2 linked regions of the Symmachiella dynata genome follow. The protein of the gene in region 1 interacts with the protein of each later gene in a pairwise test. Links are inferred from orthologs where the notes say so. Each region holds a gene or a part of one and is shown on either strand. Other genes may lie near its edges.

Evidence for each region.
Region 2: the proteins of Mal52_RS22145 (region 1) and Mal52_RS00275 interact in binary tests that used the Escherichia coli proteins (3 or more experiments, as listed by UniProt). The link is inferred for Symmachiella dynata from one-to-one orthologs.

What each region holds. Positions count from the first base shown.
Region 1 is NZ_CP036276.1:5,846,219-5,852,659, forward strand. What follows is about bases 2,468-5,356. They hold Mal52_RS22145 (diacylglycerol/lipid kinase family protein), read right to left. Parts: upstream 4,430-5,356; coding sequence 3,506-4,429; downstream 2,468-3,505. Other genes in these bases: Mal52_RS22130 (PA2169 family four-helix-bundle protein), read left to right, coding at 2,468-2,484; Mal52_RS22135 (GlsB/YeaQ/YmgE family stress response membrane protein), read left to right, coding at 2,648-2,926; Mal52_RS22140 (hypothetical protein), read left to right, coding at 3,039-3,491; Mal52_RS22150 (ferritin), read left to right, coding at 4,725-5,237. Outside these bases: Mal52_RS22125 (AI-2E family transporter), read left to right, coding at 1-1,791; more of Mal52_RS22130, read left to right, coding at 2,017-2,467; Mal52_RS22155 (YqaE/Pmp3 family membrane protein), read left to right, coding at 5,450-5,656; Mal52_RS22160 (hypothetical protein), read left to right, coding at 5,779-6,414. UniProt on the Escherichia coli protein: In vitro phosphorylates phosphatidylglycerol but not diacylglycerol; the in vivo substrate is unknown.
Region 2 is NZ_CP036276.1:80,007-86,437, reverse strand. Bases 2,431-5,309 are described here. They hold Mal52_RS00275 (citrate synthase), read right to left. Parts: upstream 4,565-5,309; coding sequence 3,296-4,564; downstream 2,431-3,295. Other genes in these bases: Mal52_RS00270 (SMI1/KNR4 family protein), read right to left, coding at 4,965-5,309; Mal52_RS00280 (CorA family divalent cation transporter), read right to left, coding at 2,431-3,185. Outside these bases: murA (UDP-N-acetylglucosamine 1-carboxyvinyltransferase), read left to right, coding at 1-846; leuB (3-isopropylmalate dehydrogenase), read left to right, coding at 974-2,044; more of Mal52_RS00280, read right to left, coding at 2,220-2,430; more of Mal52_RS00270, read right to left, coding at 5,310-5,525; Mal52_RS00265 (alpha/beta hydrolase family protein), read right to left, coding at 5,542-6,431.

The sequences.
Region 1 (6,441 bases):
CGTCTTGGGCGAATCCCTTCAGTGATCATCGTATGTGCGATTGCATTCTCTGCCATTGGAGGCGCGGGCTGGCTGGCTACGAATCAACTCATTGAGTTGAGTACGCGACTGCCGGATTATAAAGACAATCTGATCGATAAGATCCACAACCTGCAAAACGGGACCGGTGAGAAACTCGAAAAGGCCAAGCAAGCACTCGAAGACATTGGCACAGAATTGTCGGAAGGCGGCGACGTTGCCGACAAAGAGCAAGATTCCGCCGAGACCTCTGATCAGCCGGCATTGCAGAAAAACATACTGGGGTGGCTAAACCCTCAAAAACAGGCCGATGGCTCGAAAGACAACCCGGTGGAAGTCAAAGTGGTCTCCCTGCCCCCTTCCCCGTTGAATCAGATTCAAACGTGGTTGGGGCCGCTTGTGGCGCCATTGTCCACGGCGGGTATCGTCGTCGTGCTGGTGGTTTTTATTCTGGTCAAGCGAGAAGATTTGCGGAATCGGGTGATCCAACTCGTCGGCACTTCGAAACTGTACGCCACAACAGAAGCGATCGAAGACGCCACCGACCGCTTGAGCCGTTATCTACGGATGCAGTTGTTGATCAACATCATTTATGGTGTCGTCGTTGCTGTTACTTTGATGTTTTTGGACGTCCCCAACGCGATTCTGTGGGGCGTGATGGGGACGATGCTGCGGTTCTTGCCATATATCGGTCCCTGGATCTCAGCCGCTATGCCGATCGCACTGACAATGGCGATCTCCGATGGCTGGTCGCTTCCCTTGATGACCATCGGACTGTTCGTCAGCTTGGAACTGGTGGTGAACAATGTGCTGGAACCTTGGTTGTACGGCAGTAGCATTGGTGTCTCATCGTTGGGTGTTATCCTCGCAGCGATTTTCTGGACCTGGCTGTGGGGACCGGTGGGATTGGTACTGGCGATGCCGTTGACGGTCTGTTTGGTGGTTCTAGGCAAGTATGTTCCGCAACTCGGTTTCCTGCCATTATTGTTAGGAGACCGCTCAGCTCTTGAGCCGTATGAACAGATGTATCAAAGATTATTGACGGCAGAAGACTATGAAGCGAACGAATTGGCTGAAGAGTACCTCAAAAATGCGAGCGTGACGGAATTTTATGACGACGTGTTGATGCCCGCCCTGCAGTTGGCCGAGCAAGACCGACATGCGGCTCTGCTCAGCGAACAACAAGAAACCGTGGTGAACGACTCTGCACGAGAACTCGTCGAGGAGTTGGGCGAACGATTGCCCCAAGAACCACTGCCGGAGAACGGGGCTTGCGGACCAGAGGCTCAGGAGCACGTACTTTGTATTCCGGTGCGCGACCAAGCTGATGAAACGGTCGCGTTAATGACCGGTCAACTGCTGCGGTCTGAAGGATGTCACGTCGAAGTGGGATCAATCGATATGCTGGCGAGTGAAGCGATCAACCGGATTGAAACTCAACAGTGCCAAATCGCGATCCTCATCCTGCTGCCGCCGCTGGGGGCACGCAAGGGACGCTACCTTTGTAAACGGTTGAGCCAGCAGTACCCCGATTTGCAAATCGTCGTTGCACTGATGCATGGTGAAAAGTACGGCAAATCGAAGCAACGTTTATTAAATGCCGGGGCCAACGTCGTTGCAACGAGTCTGCCGGACTTAATCACCTCCGTACGCCAGGCACGCTTCAATGTCCAACAAGCGTCCCACTCGCACAGTTCCACAGAGGAGTCCGTCCCAGTAGAGCAAAATGCCGTCCCTGTTGCCGCCGCACAGCCCGTTGATCACCAACCCTAAAGTATTTCCGGATCATTATTAATCCCTGCATTCTGCTTTGCCCCGTATCTGGTCGTTAAGCAGCCAATTCGAAAGTTGATCTACCAATTGAGAGGAGTTTTCGATGAAATTATCACAATTCATCGCTGTTTTGGGCAGCTAGAAATGCTTGGCATGCTATCTGCAGTATAGATGGAATTACTACATTTTCAGGAGATATCAACGACAACTGATCGGAGAAATCCCATGACATCCGAATCTCAAAATAGACTCAATCAAAGAACGATTACCGCTTTGCAAGAACTCATCGAGATTAATCTCGATAGCTATAACGGGTTTACGAAGGCAGCGAATCTGATCGAGGATACGACATTACAACATCATTTTGCCGGCGTCGCCCAGGAACGAATTAGGCAGGCTGTCGGTCTACAGCAACTCATTGACAGTGATGATGAGCAACCGCTAATCGAAGGCAGTATCGCCGGACGAATTCATCGAGCGATCATGGATTGGAAAGATACGTTTAGTGAAGGGCCCAATGCGGTATTGACCGAAGTGAAACGCGGCGAAGACTACATCAAAGCCAAATACGAGGCTGTACTCTCACGAACGGCCGGTAGCAAAGCGGCTGGCCTTCTCAAACGCCAATACGCCGCCGTTCAACAGGCACGCAACCGCATTTGCGAACTTCGCACGAAATTTACCGCGACCTAATTCTCGACGTCGCCGTTGACGTTGAGAGGGAAGCATGTTGGTATGCCATGAGGTCGAGTGCGTATTCCACTGGTTTGGATTGCCGACTTCACTCAGATCGAATACGGTTTGCTCGTCTCCATGTTACCTTCGAACGACAGTCTCTTTTGAAAAGATCAAACAGATGTCATTTCTTGAAATCCTGGTGTTGTTATTAATTGCTGGAATCTGTGGCGGACTGGCACAGGCGCTCTGTGGCTATTCTCGCGGAGGGTGTCTGATCTCCATCGTGATTGGGTTCATTGGTGCCTTCTTGGGCACATGGCTGGCGCGACTCGCTGAATTGCCAGAGATGTTCGCCATCACCATTGGCGACACAACCTTCCCAATCCTCTGGTCAATTATTGGCGGGGCACTGTTTGCCGCCATCATAGGTTTCATCACACAACGTCCGTCCAAATAAAGTTACTCTTCCCCTTTCGGTTGGCTGGCCGACCAGGCGCTCGTCATCGATAGGTCCGCAGCACTCCGTCAATCGCCAGCAGCTTTGATCAATTCATTGAGGAGGTATCAAGATGAGTGATTCCCGTGAAGATCTGGAAGCGCGCGTCGAAAAACTCGAACATGAACTTCAGGTTGAACAAAATTCGCACAAGGCAAAGAAGTCCGTTCGCGCCCGCTCCCACAAAAAACTCCTTGGTTTGCCGCTCTACGATGTCGCCATCGGTCCCGATTTTGAGAGCGGCGAGGCACGCGGGCATGCCAAAGGGATTTTCGCCATCGGTGATCAAGCCACCGGAGTGATCGCTGTCGGGGGCATCGCTCAAGGCGGGGTGGCCATTGGCGGACTGGCGTGTGGACTTTTGAGTTTAGGGGGCTGCGCGTTCGGTCTGTTGGGAGTTGTCGGTGGCGTGGCCCTTGGTGGATTCGCTTACGGGGGAGTGGCGGTCGGGTTGAAAGCCATTGGCGGTGTTGCTGTCGATCCGGGATGGTTTGGCGACGCACAATTGCCCATCACCAAGCCGTAAAACTGCTGTCGCTCTCAGGTCGGCAGGTTGGGCGACGCCACATAATCGGCACCGACAATCACTTTCAGAGCAGAGGGACAGATCTCGAACTCTACGGTGCCCTTGGTGAGCAAATTTCCGTCAGCGGTGAAGGCCATCGGCGGGTCCGATTCAATACGGACTTTTTTTGTGCGCTGGAAAAGAATGTTCTCATTTTCCCGATAGTCACCCAACGCATAATCGGTGGCGAGACCGGCGATTTGTATCGGCTCGCAATCGCGGACGATCACAACATCCATGAAGCCATCTTCAAGACTCGCGTCTGGTGCAACCGTGAGACCGGTGCCCGATGTGCGACCGTTGGCCACAAAAACATTCAGCGCCTCGATCTGTTGCGGGGGGTGGTCGTCAAACTGCACGGTTAAGTCATAGCAAATCAACTCCGACAGGACGTCGACCACACCGCGGAGATAGACCAGCGGGCCCCAGAATTGTTTCATGTCAGCGGTCAATTGATCCATGAATTGACCGGTGTTGCCTCCCGTGGCCATGTTGCTGAAGTGTGAGCATTCGCTGTCGTTCACAGCCCGGACGAGGTCAACCTGCCTTGTCTCAGCCACATCGACAAGTTCGGCCGCCTGCTGAACGTCGAGAGGAATGGCCAGCGTCCGGCAAAAGTCGTTTCCGGTCCCTAACGGCAGGATCCCTAAGGTCGACGTGGCACCTGCATGCATTAACCCCTGCACGGCAGAGTTCACGGTCCCGTCCCCCCCGGCAGCAATCACCGTCTGAGCACCGTTGCGGGAGACCTGTTCCACCAGCTTGCGTGCTTCTGCATCCGAACCAGGTTGATGCACCGTCACATCAGGGCGGCTTTGAAACAACGCCAGCACATCTTGATTCGCCTCAGCAGAGCCGGCGTGACTGTTCCAGAGAAGATGAATGGGCGTTTCACTCATGGGTGAGCTTTCTTTAATCCTTGAGCACATTGAGTCAGGCTGGACAACACTGTTCGCCCTCCCATCGAGTTGGTTGTTCGGCGACCATTTCCAGGTCATCTCAGCCGGAAGCCAATGCAATATTTCCATCAGCCATGGCGAAATCAACTCAATTCCAAACGTTTTGCGTCAAAAAACGCTCCCGGGTTATCGCATAGGCAGGATCGGCACGGCAACTGCTCTTAAAAGAAAACTATTGCGAGAAATGCAAAACGAACCTTCGAATCTTCACTAAGACAGTCAGTTGAGGTCAATCATGACTAAAGAACTCGTGTTCAACGCCTTGAATGAACAAGTCGGATCAGAATTATCGGCGTGGTATTCCTATCTAGGAATGTCAGCTTGGTGCTCGTCACAACAACTCAACGGCAGTGCGAGATGGCTGCGGGCACAGGCCCAGGAAGAGTACACGCATGCGATGAAACTCTATGATTTCTTGGTCGAACGGAATGCCCCCGTGCAATTGAAGCAGATCGAACCTCCCCAAGCAGAGTTTGAATCGATTGTCGAAATCTTTCACGCTGCATTGAAGCAGGAGGAAGAGAACACACAGCGGATCGACGCTATCTTTCAAATGGCATTGGACCAACGCGCATTCGCTTCGCTTGTCGAGCTGCAGTGGTTCATCACGGAGCAGGTTGAAGAGGAAAAAACGGCCCGTGAAAACCTGGCCAAAGTCAAAATGGTCAGCCAGGATCCGGCAGCCATCCTGGAATTCGACCGCGTGTTAGGGGAACGCGACTTGGTGCTGGACACCAGCCCCGCTTAATGCTGGCCGATGAGCCGGTTGAAAAAGGGTGCCACGGGCGGCTTGTCCGCCAGTGCTAACTGTGTGACGGGCAAAAACAGTGCGGGACAAGCCAGCAGTAGCACCCGACTCGCATATGTTTTTTTTTCAACGGACTGTTATACCGCCGTCATCAACGCTGGCACTGAATCTCTCATCATTTTCAACAAAAAACGATTTACCAGGAGTCCAAAATGTCTAACCAGGTTTCGCCCGTTTCCCACGATGTAAAATCACCGACGGCAGATGTCATCCGTATTTTATTGGCCATCCTGTTACCCCCGGTCGGGGTGTTTTTACAGGTCGGCTTGGGAATGCATTTCTGGCTGAATATTCTGCTGACGATTCTGGGATACGTCCCGGGGATCATTCATGCGGTCTGGATTATTGTGCGGAAATGAACCTGGAATGTATTTCTTGAAAGGACACTTGTCATTCTTGAGCTCCTTAAAAGGAGTCCCGACGAGTGTATGGTCGACACGTGATTGACTTCATGCACGAGCATCACGGCTGAAGGAGTACTATGGAACAGCTTGCCCTACTATCATCGGCCGTCAATTTGAACACGGTCGCCGTGACGGTCTCGATCTTGGTCGTGTTCGCGATTCTGGTCACGATCGTGCTGCGCAGACGCAGAGAAAATGTTTGGCAAGCGTTCGCCCGGCGAAACGGATTTCAGTACACCGTTGTCGAGGGGCAACCCCAGGTCACGGGGCTGCTTGAGGGACGCCGTTTTGAATTGGCGATTTCTCCGGAAAGCTCTGATACAGGGCCACTGGGTGTGGAAGTCATTTCCATGGCTGTTTTCCTACATCATCCCCCGCCAGGCAATCTGCACCTCGAATCCGCCGGCGGCTTGGTGGGGGATGTGCAATTGGCCTTCAATGAGCAGCGATACCAAACTGGTAATGAAGAGTTTGACCAGAATGTGAATGTCGAAATCACTGAGTCCGCAGATGGAGTGGCTTGGCTCACCCCCAAAAAGCAGCAGGCGTTTTTGCAACTGGTTCTGGCGACTCCGACCGACACCTATCAACTTGCGGCCGGGCAATTGCGATGGCAATGCCGGACAGCCATTAGTGTTCCCGACAAACTTGATGAGCATCTCAGATCACTCGCGACCGCTGTGCGCGAACTGGATGCCCCACCCCAGGTGTGAGGCAAGCACGGCGCCTCGTACAAAGTG
Region 2 (6,431 bases), 5.8 Mb from region 1 along the record:
CGCGGAAAAACAACAATCGAATCAGCCGCGTGCGAACCGGAGGTCGTCGACTTAGGGAATTATCTCAACAATATGGGCGCCCGTATCTCCGGGCTGGGAACGCCGTTTTTAGAAATCGATGGCGTCGAGGAACTGACCGGCACAACACACCGCATCGTTCCCGACCGGATCGAAGCCGCCACGTTGATGATTGCCGCCGCCGTAACTAACGGTGATGTCGAGCTGAGAAACGTACGCTCCGAACATTTAACGGCGGTGCTCGAAAAGCTTTCAGAAATCGGTGTGCAGATTGCCAACGTGGGCGAAAACCGTCTCCGTATCACAACCGATGGAGAGCTGCACGCTGCGGATTGCATCGCCCTGCCCTACCCTGGCATCCCGACCGATGTGCAAGCGCAACTGATGTCGCTGCTCGCCTGCGCACCGGGCATCAGCGTGATCACAGACAAGGTCTTTCCCGATCGTTTCATGCATGCCGCCGAATTGGCCCGCATGGGCGCGGTGATTCGCCGCGAAGGTCCGTCGGCCATCATTAGCGGCGCCGGTCAACTCAGCGGCGCCGCCGTCATGGCCTCTGACCTACGCGCCAGTGCGGCACTGGTCATCGCCGGTCTGTCCGCCCAGGGAGATTCAGCCATCCGCCGCATTTATCATTTGGATCGTGGCTATGAGCGGCTGGAACTGAAGTTGCGGCAACTCGGCGCGAATATCGAACGGGTTGAAGACCGCGCCGACACCTTCCCACACAGCCTGCGCCTGGACCAAGCCCAAACCGCCGCCGAACTCACCGGCCCGCATTGGTTGAAACCCGCTGCCAACAGAACGTCCCAAAAACGATCCGCGTAGCCGGACCTGTGGGTCCCGCTTTCAACCCCAACGCCCGCATTCTGGCGTTTCGTCCTCCTCAGCGTTACATTGGGGGATTCATGAGACGTTGTGATGTAAATTATTGCTTGCGAAAGGTTGAATGGCTGTGGATGCAAATATTGTGTTGTTGCCGGGCGATGGAATTGGACCGGAGATCATCGAACAAGGACAACTGGTTTTAGAAGCCGTCGCCAAACGGTTTGGGCACTCGTTTCAATTCACCAGTTGCCCCATGGGCGGAAACGCCATCGACAGCCACGGCACGCCGCTGCCCGACGAAACACTCGCCGCTTGCCGCAACGCCGATGCGATTCTTTTGGGGGCCGTCGGCGGTCCAAAGTGGGACGACCCCAACGCCAAAACCCGTCCCGAAGCGGGGCTGTTGTCGCTCCGCAAAGAACTCAAACTGTTCGCCAATCTGCGACCGATCAAACCATACAAACAACTCATCGATGCTTCGCCGCTGAAGCGCGAGATCATTGAAGGGACCGATATTCTCTTCCTGCGCGAATTGACCGGCGGCATTTATTTCGGCGACTCGGGAGTCAAGCCGCATGCCAGCGGCGAAGAAGCTTATAGCATGATGGTCTACAACACCGAAGAGGTCGCCCGCATCGTGCGGCTCGCCGCCAAAGCGGCCCAACTGCGCAGCGGCCGCGTGACGTCGGTCGACAAAGCCAACGTGCTGGAAGTCTCACGACTGTGGCGCCGCGTGGCGGCGCAGGTGATGGCTGACGAATTTCCCGACATCGAATACGACGTCGTGTTGGTCGATGCGATGGCCATGCACCTCATTTCGCGGCCGCGTGATTTTGATGTGGTCGTCACCGGCAATATGTTTGGCGACATTCTCACCGACGAAGGAAGTATGCTGCCCGGTTCGTTGGGCATGTTGCCATCGGCGTCGTTGGGCGAATCAGGACCGGGGTTGTACGAACCGATTCACGGCTCCGCACCGGACATCGCCGGCAAAGGCATCGCCAATCCGCTCGCCACAATTTTGGCTGCCGCGATGGCACTACACCATTCGCTGGGTTTGACGGAAGAAGCCGCCGTAATCGACGCAGCCGTCGAAGCAGTCCTAGACGCCGGCCACCGCACGGCCGACATCGCCGCTGGCGGCAATAGTCTGTCGACGGAACAAATGGGCGCTGCTGTGCTGGAGGTTTTGGGGTGATCATTGCGGATTGACTAGCATTGGCAGATCATCCTCCAACTAGGAACCATTTGTTTCCTATCCGAATTTACATCGACAAGTTGTCCGGTGGGGGGCGCACAATGCGACCGCAAGCGGTCGGTTTGGGATTTTTGAAAGTTACGCTGGAACTCTGTGTTACCTCTGTGCGCGACCGTTAATCAAACCAACCATTGCGCTTCAGATACAGTCCCATTCCGAACACGGTGGCCAGCATGATGCCGATGACAATCAGATATCCGGTCGGGATCCCCATGCCGGGCAAGTCGGTAAAATTCATGCCGTAAATGCCCGAAATGAGCGTCAATGGCAGGAAGATTGCCGAAAGCAGCGTCAACATCCGCAAGCGGTTTTCTACTTTTTGCTGAACGGTCGCGTCGTAGGTGCCCTGCAAGTCTGCGACGCGAGATTGAGCGCCCGCGATCATTTGGCCGGACATTTCTGCTAGATGCAATTGTTCGCTGAATAGTCTCGATGTCCCGGTGAATTGTAACGATTTCGACTCCACGGTTCGCAAGACGCCGGCGCAATACGTATGGTCGTCGTGCACTGTCGCATGGTGGCTGATCTTTCTCCGCATCTCGGCAATCTGCTGAGGATCGATCCGCTCAGGGTCGCGGTCGAGTTCCATCGCCAGTTCTTCGGCCTCTGAACGGACATCGAGAGCGGCATCCAAGTTTTTCTTGCCGATGGAGGTCAATAAATGATACAGCAATGCCGATGCACTTCGTTCGAACAACTGCACCTCCTCGTTTAAGTCATCGATCACGTCCTCGATGGAATGCACGACGTCGCGATGGATACTGATCACGGTTGTCGGCAAGTACAGGATGGAAACGTACGGTTTGGGGTACACGTCCCAGCCGAGATGTGTCGGCACTTCAAGATAAAATGCATCGCGCCGCGAAATAAACCGCGCCGTCCGTTCCGAGGCGAGGCAAGCTGTGAGAATGGATGCGGGTAGCTTGTAAGGCGCGAAGACTTCTTTCAGTTCGTCGGCCGTGGCATCTTCGATATCGATCCAACGATGTGTCTCATCGTCGACCCATTCAGCCGACAGTTTGGTTTTCGGTAGCGACTCCAACATCGATCGTTCATTGATGCCGAAGATTCTCAGTTTCATGTCTGTCCTTTATTGCCGGAAAATTCGCGCAGGATCGATCGCTTGGTGAAACTCCCCAGTCCAGTTTGCTGCAGACAAAAAGGCTGTCCCATGGGTTTGATCACAGACCGTTAGCGTTGGTCCATCGGCACGTAGGTGCGCTCGTTGGGTCCCGTGTAGACTTGCCGCGGCCGATTGATGCGGCTGCCGGGATCTTGCCGCAGTTCTTTCCAATGCGCAATCCAACCCGGCAAACGCCCCAGGGCAAACATCACTGTGAACATTGCCGGGGGGATTCCCATGGCGCGGTACAAAATGCCACTGTAGAAATCGACGTTGGGATACAACTTACGCTCAATGAAATATTCGTCACTGAGAGCGACCTCTTCCAGGCCCTTGGCAATATTCAGCAGCGGATCGTTGATACCCATCGTTTTGATCACATCGTCGGCCGCCTTGCGGAGGAACGTCGCGCGGGGATCAAAGTTCTTATAAACACGATGGCCAAAGCCCATCAGACGAAACTCATCGTCCTTGTCCTTGGCGAGATTGACATACTTCATATAGTCGCCGCCATCTTGCTGAATCATCTCCAACATTTCCAACACCTTTTGATTCGCCCCGCCATGTAGCGGTCCCGATAAGGCGCCGATGCCGGCGGAAATCGAGGCGAAAAAGTTGGCCTGGCTGCTGGCGACCATCCGCACCGTCGAGGTACTGCAATTCTGTTCGTGATCCGCATGCAGAATCAACAGCATGTTCAGGGCGTTGGCCAATTCCGGCGGGACATCGTAGGTCGTCGTCGGCATGGCAAACATCATGTGCAGAAAGTTGGCGCAGTAAGACAAATCATCCCGGGGATAGATAAACGGTTGGCCGATCGATTTTTTATAGGCGTAGGCGGCAATGGTTTTGGCTTTGGCGAGCAGACGAATGACATTCATGTCGTCATCTTCGTCAAGTTCCGGGTAATAGGTCGACATCGATGCGACCATGGCTGAGAGAATCGCCATCGGGTGCGCAGACGGCCGAAAACCCTCGAAGAACTTTTTCATGTCTTCGTGGATCATGCTGTGAAAGGTCAATTGTTGACGGAAATTCGACAATTGTTCTTGGTTGGGAAGCTCGCCGTAGATCAGCAGGTAGCTGATTTCGGGGAAGGTGGCGGATTCGGCAAGCTGCTCGATGGGATAGCCGCGATACCGTAAAATTCCCTCTTCGCCGTTAATGAACGTGATCGCGCTTTCACAGGAACCGGTGTTTCCATACCCGGAATCCAGCGTGATGATATCGGCTTCGGACCTGAGACTGGTGATGTCGACCGCGCGCTCCCCCTCGGATCCCGTAATCACTGGAAGCTCGTATTCCTGACCGTCCAGAACCAACTTAGCCGTCCCCATCGTCATTCCCCTTGCCTACTGGCCATCAAGGTCTATTGAGTATCCCGTGAACGTGTTTCGCTCTTTTTGAATCGCTAATCACTGCTGCTGCCGGTTGCGGGAGCAGGCTGTCATCCCGGCAGCACCCGAATTTGCTGGGCAGACCCCGACTACCCTTCGGGACCAAAGCCACACTCCAATGATACGAACCTGCCGGGAAATGATCGAGCCATAAAGGCGAATCCGCCACATTCTTCCGATGCGATTTTGCTGATTTTGCGGGAGAATTGGCAACTTCAGTCGCATTGAGCGTGATCGTAGTAAACGGGCGAGCCGATCTGCATGACGTTCTCATGAATGACGGTGCGATTACCCTGGGCGTCGTACTCATACTCATATCCGAGCCGCACGGGTTGTAGCGTCAATCTATAAGGTAAATCTGGTGCAGGAATTCATCAAACGAATACGCTACAAAACACGTCCCGTCTGAAATCACGACAGTTTCACCATCCAGCACCTCTTGACCGACGTCGTCGGTATGCCAACTAAATACTTGTCCTCGGTCATCACCGCTCAAAGAAATACAGTACGTCCCTCCGTCGCCCTGGGCAATTGGCAATAGCCGTGGCAGCATATCGTGCTGAACAACATTGTTTTCATATTCAGGCCGTAATGGATAACAGCTATTCTCGCGAATTCCAAAAAAATAAGACACGTTCAAGGTGATGTCCGGCTCATCAATGAGCAGGCATTTCCATTGCCTCGATCGCCAACAGGCATCGCCATAAAATTGCAGGAAATGCCGATAACCGTCTGGAATCGGATCAGGAAGGATAGTTTCTAATTGCAGCAAGTCGTGTTCTGTTAACGGAAGAGCACTATCGTATCTTTGACAAGTGCCGCGTTTTTTGCTTCGACGCGACGACCTCAATAGAAAACCCGCCTCTAGCCGTTTCATCGCATCGTCGTATTTGTTGCTCATGCCAATTACACCAAACCTACGGGCTCTCACCCGAAAAAGTCACGCGACTGCTGACGACGGCGCCGCGCTCATCCTGCACTGTGAAAAACCAAACCGTCGCGTTTTCCGGAGGAGCTGTGGCCACGACCTGTTGCCCTTCAATCTTCGCGGGAATCGATTTCCACTTCCGCTTGTTGATTTCCACGGTGTCGGTCGTGTAATGCAGCTCTGCCTTGGTAATCTTTTTGGGGCCTTGCCAGCGGAGCGATGCTTGGCCGTCTTTGACCATCAGCATGTCGAGCTTCGGGAGCGGATCGGCGCCGCGCAGGTGCTGATCCACAAACAGACCAATTTCCTGCGGAGCCCAACCGGGGGGATGGCCGTGCGGCATGTTCACGGTGACGCGCAATTGCTTGGGGCTGGGGACGACGTCGAAACTCTTCATGTAGCTATCCAGCGGATAGGCGAAGTCATTGGTGCCGTTGACGAACAGGATCGGCATCGAGACGGCCGGCAAGTATTTTGAAGGATCCCAGAGTTGCACCCAACGCTCGCGTTGCTTCGGTTCCATCTTTGCCATACGCGGGACCCAGGCACTGTTCTCTTGTAGAAATCCGCAGCCATAGACGGGGACAGCAGCTTTGAAGCGGTTGTCGACGCCTGACACAATGCAGGTCAGGTATCCGCCCCAACTGATTCCCGTGACAGCTGTGCGCTGGGGATCAACGCCGGAAAAGCTGCGAATCAACGAATGCGCGCGGATCGCGTTGGCAACCGCATGGTAAGGCCATTGCTCCTTGGCCGGCTTGTCGATGCTGCCGAACTTTTCTTCATCCCCTTGATTCGGTCCGCCATCATCCAGACGTGTGCGATTGCGACCATCGTGCGGATTTTTTCCTTCAACCGGCCGATGCCCGGCTAAGTCCA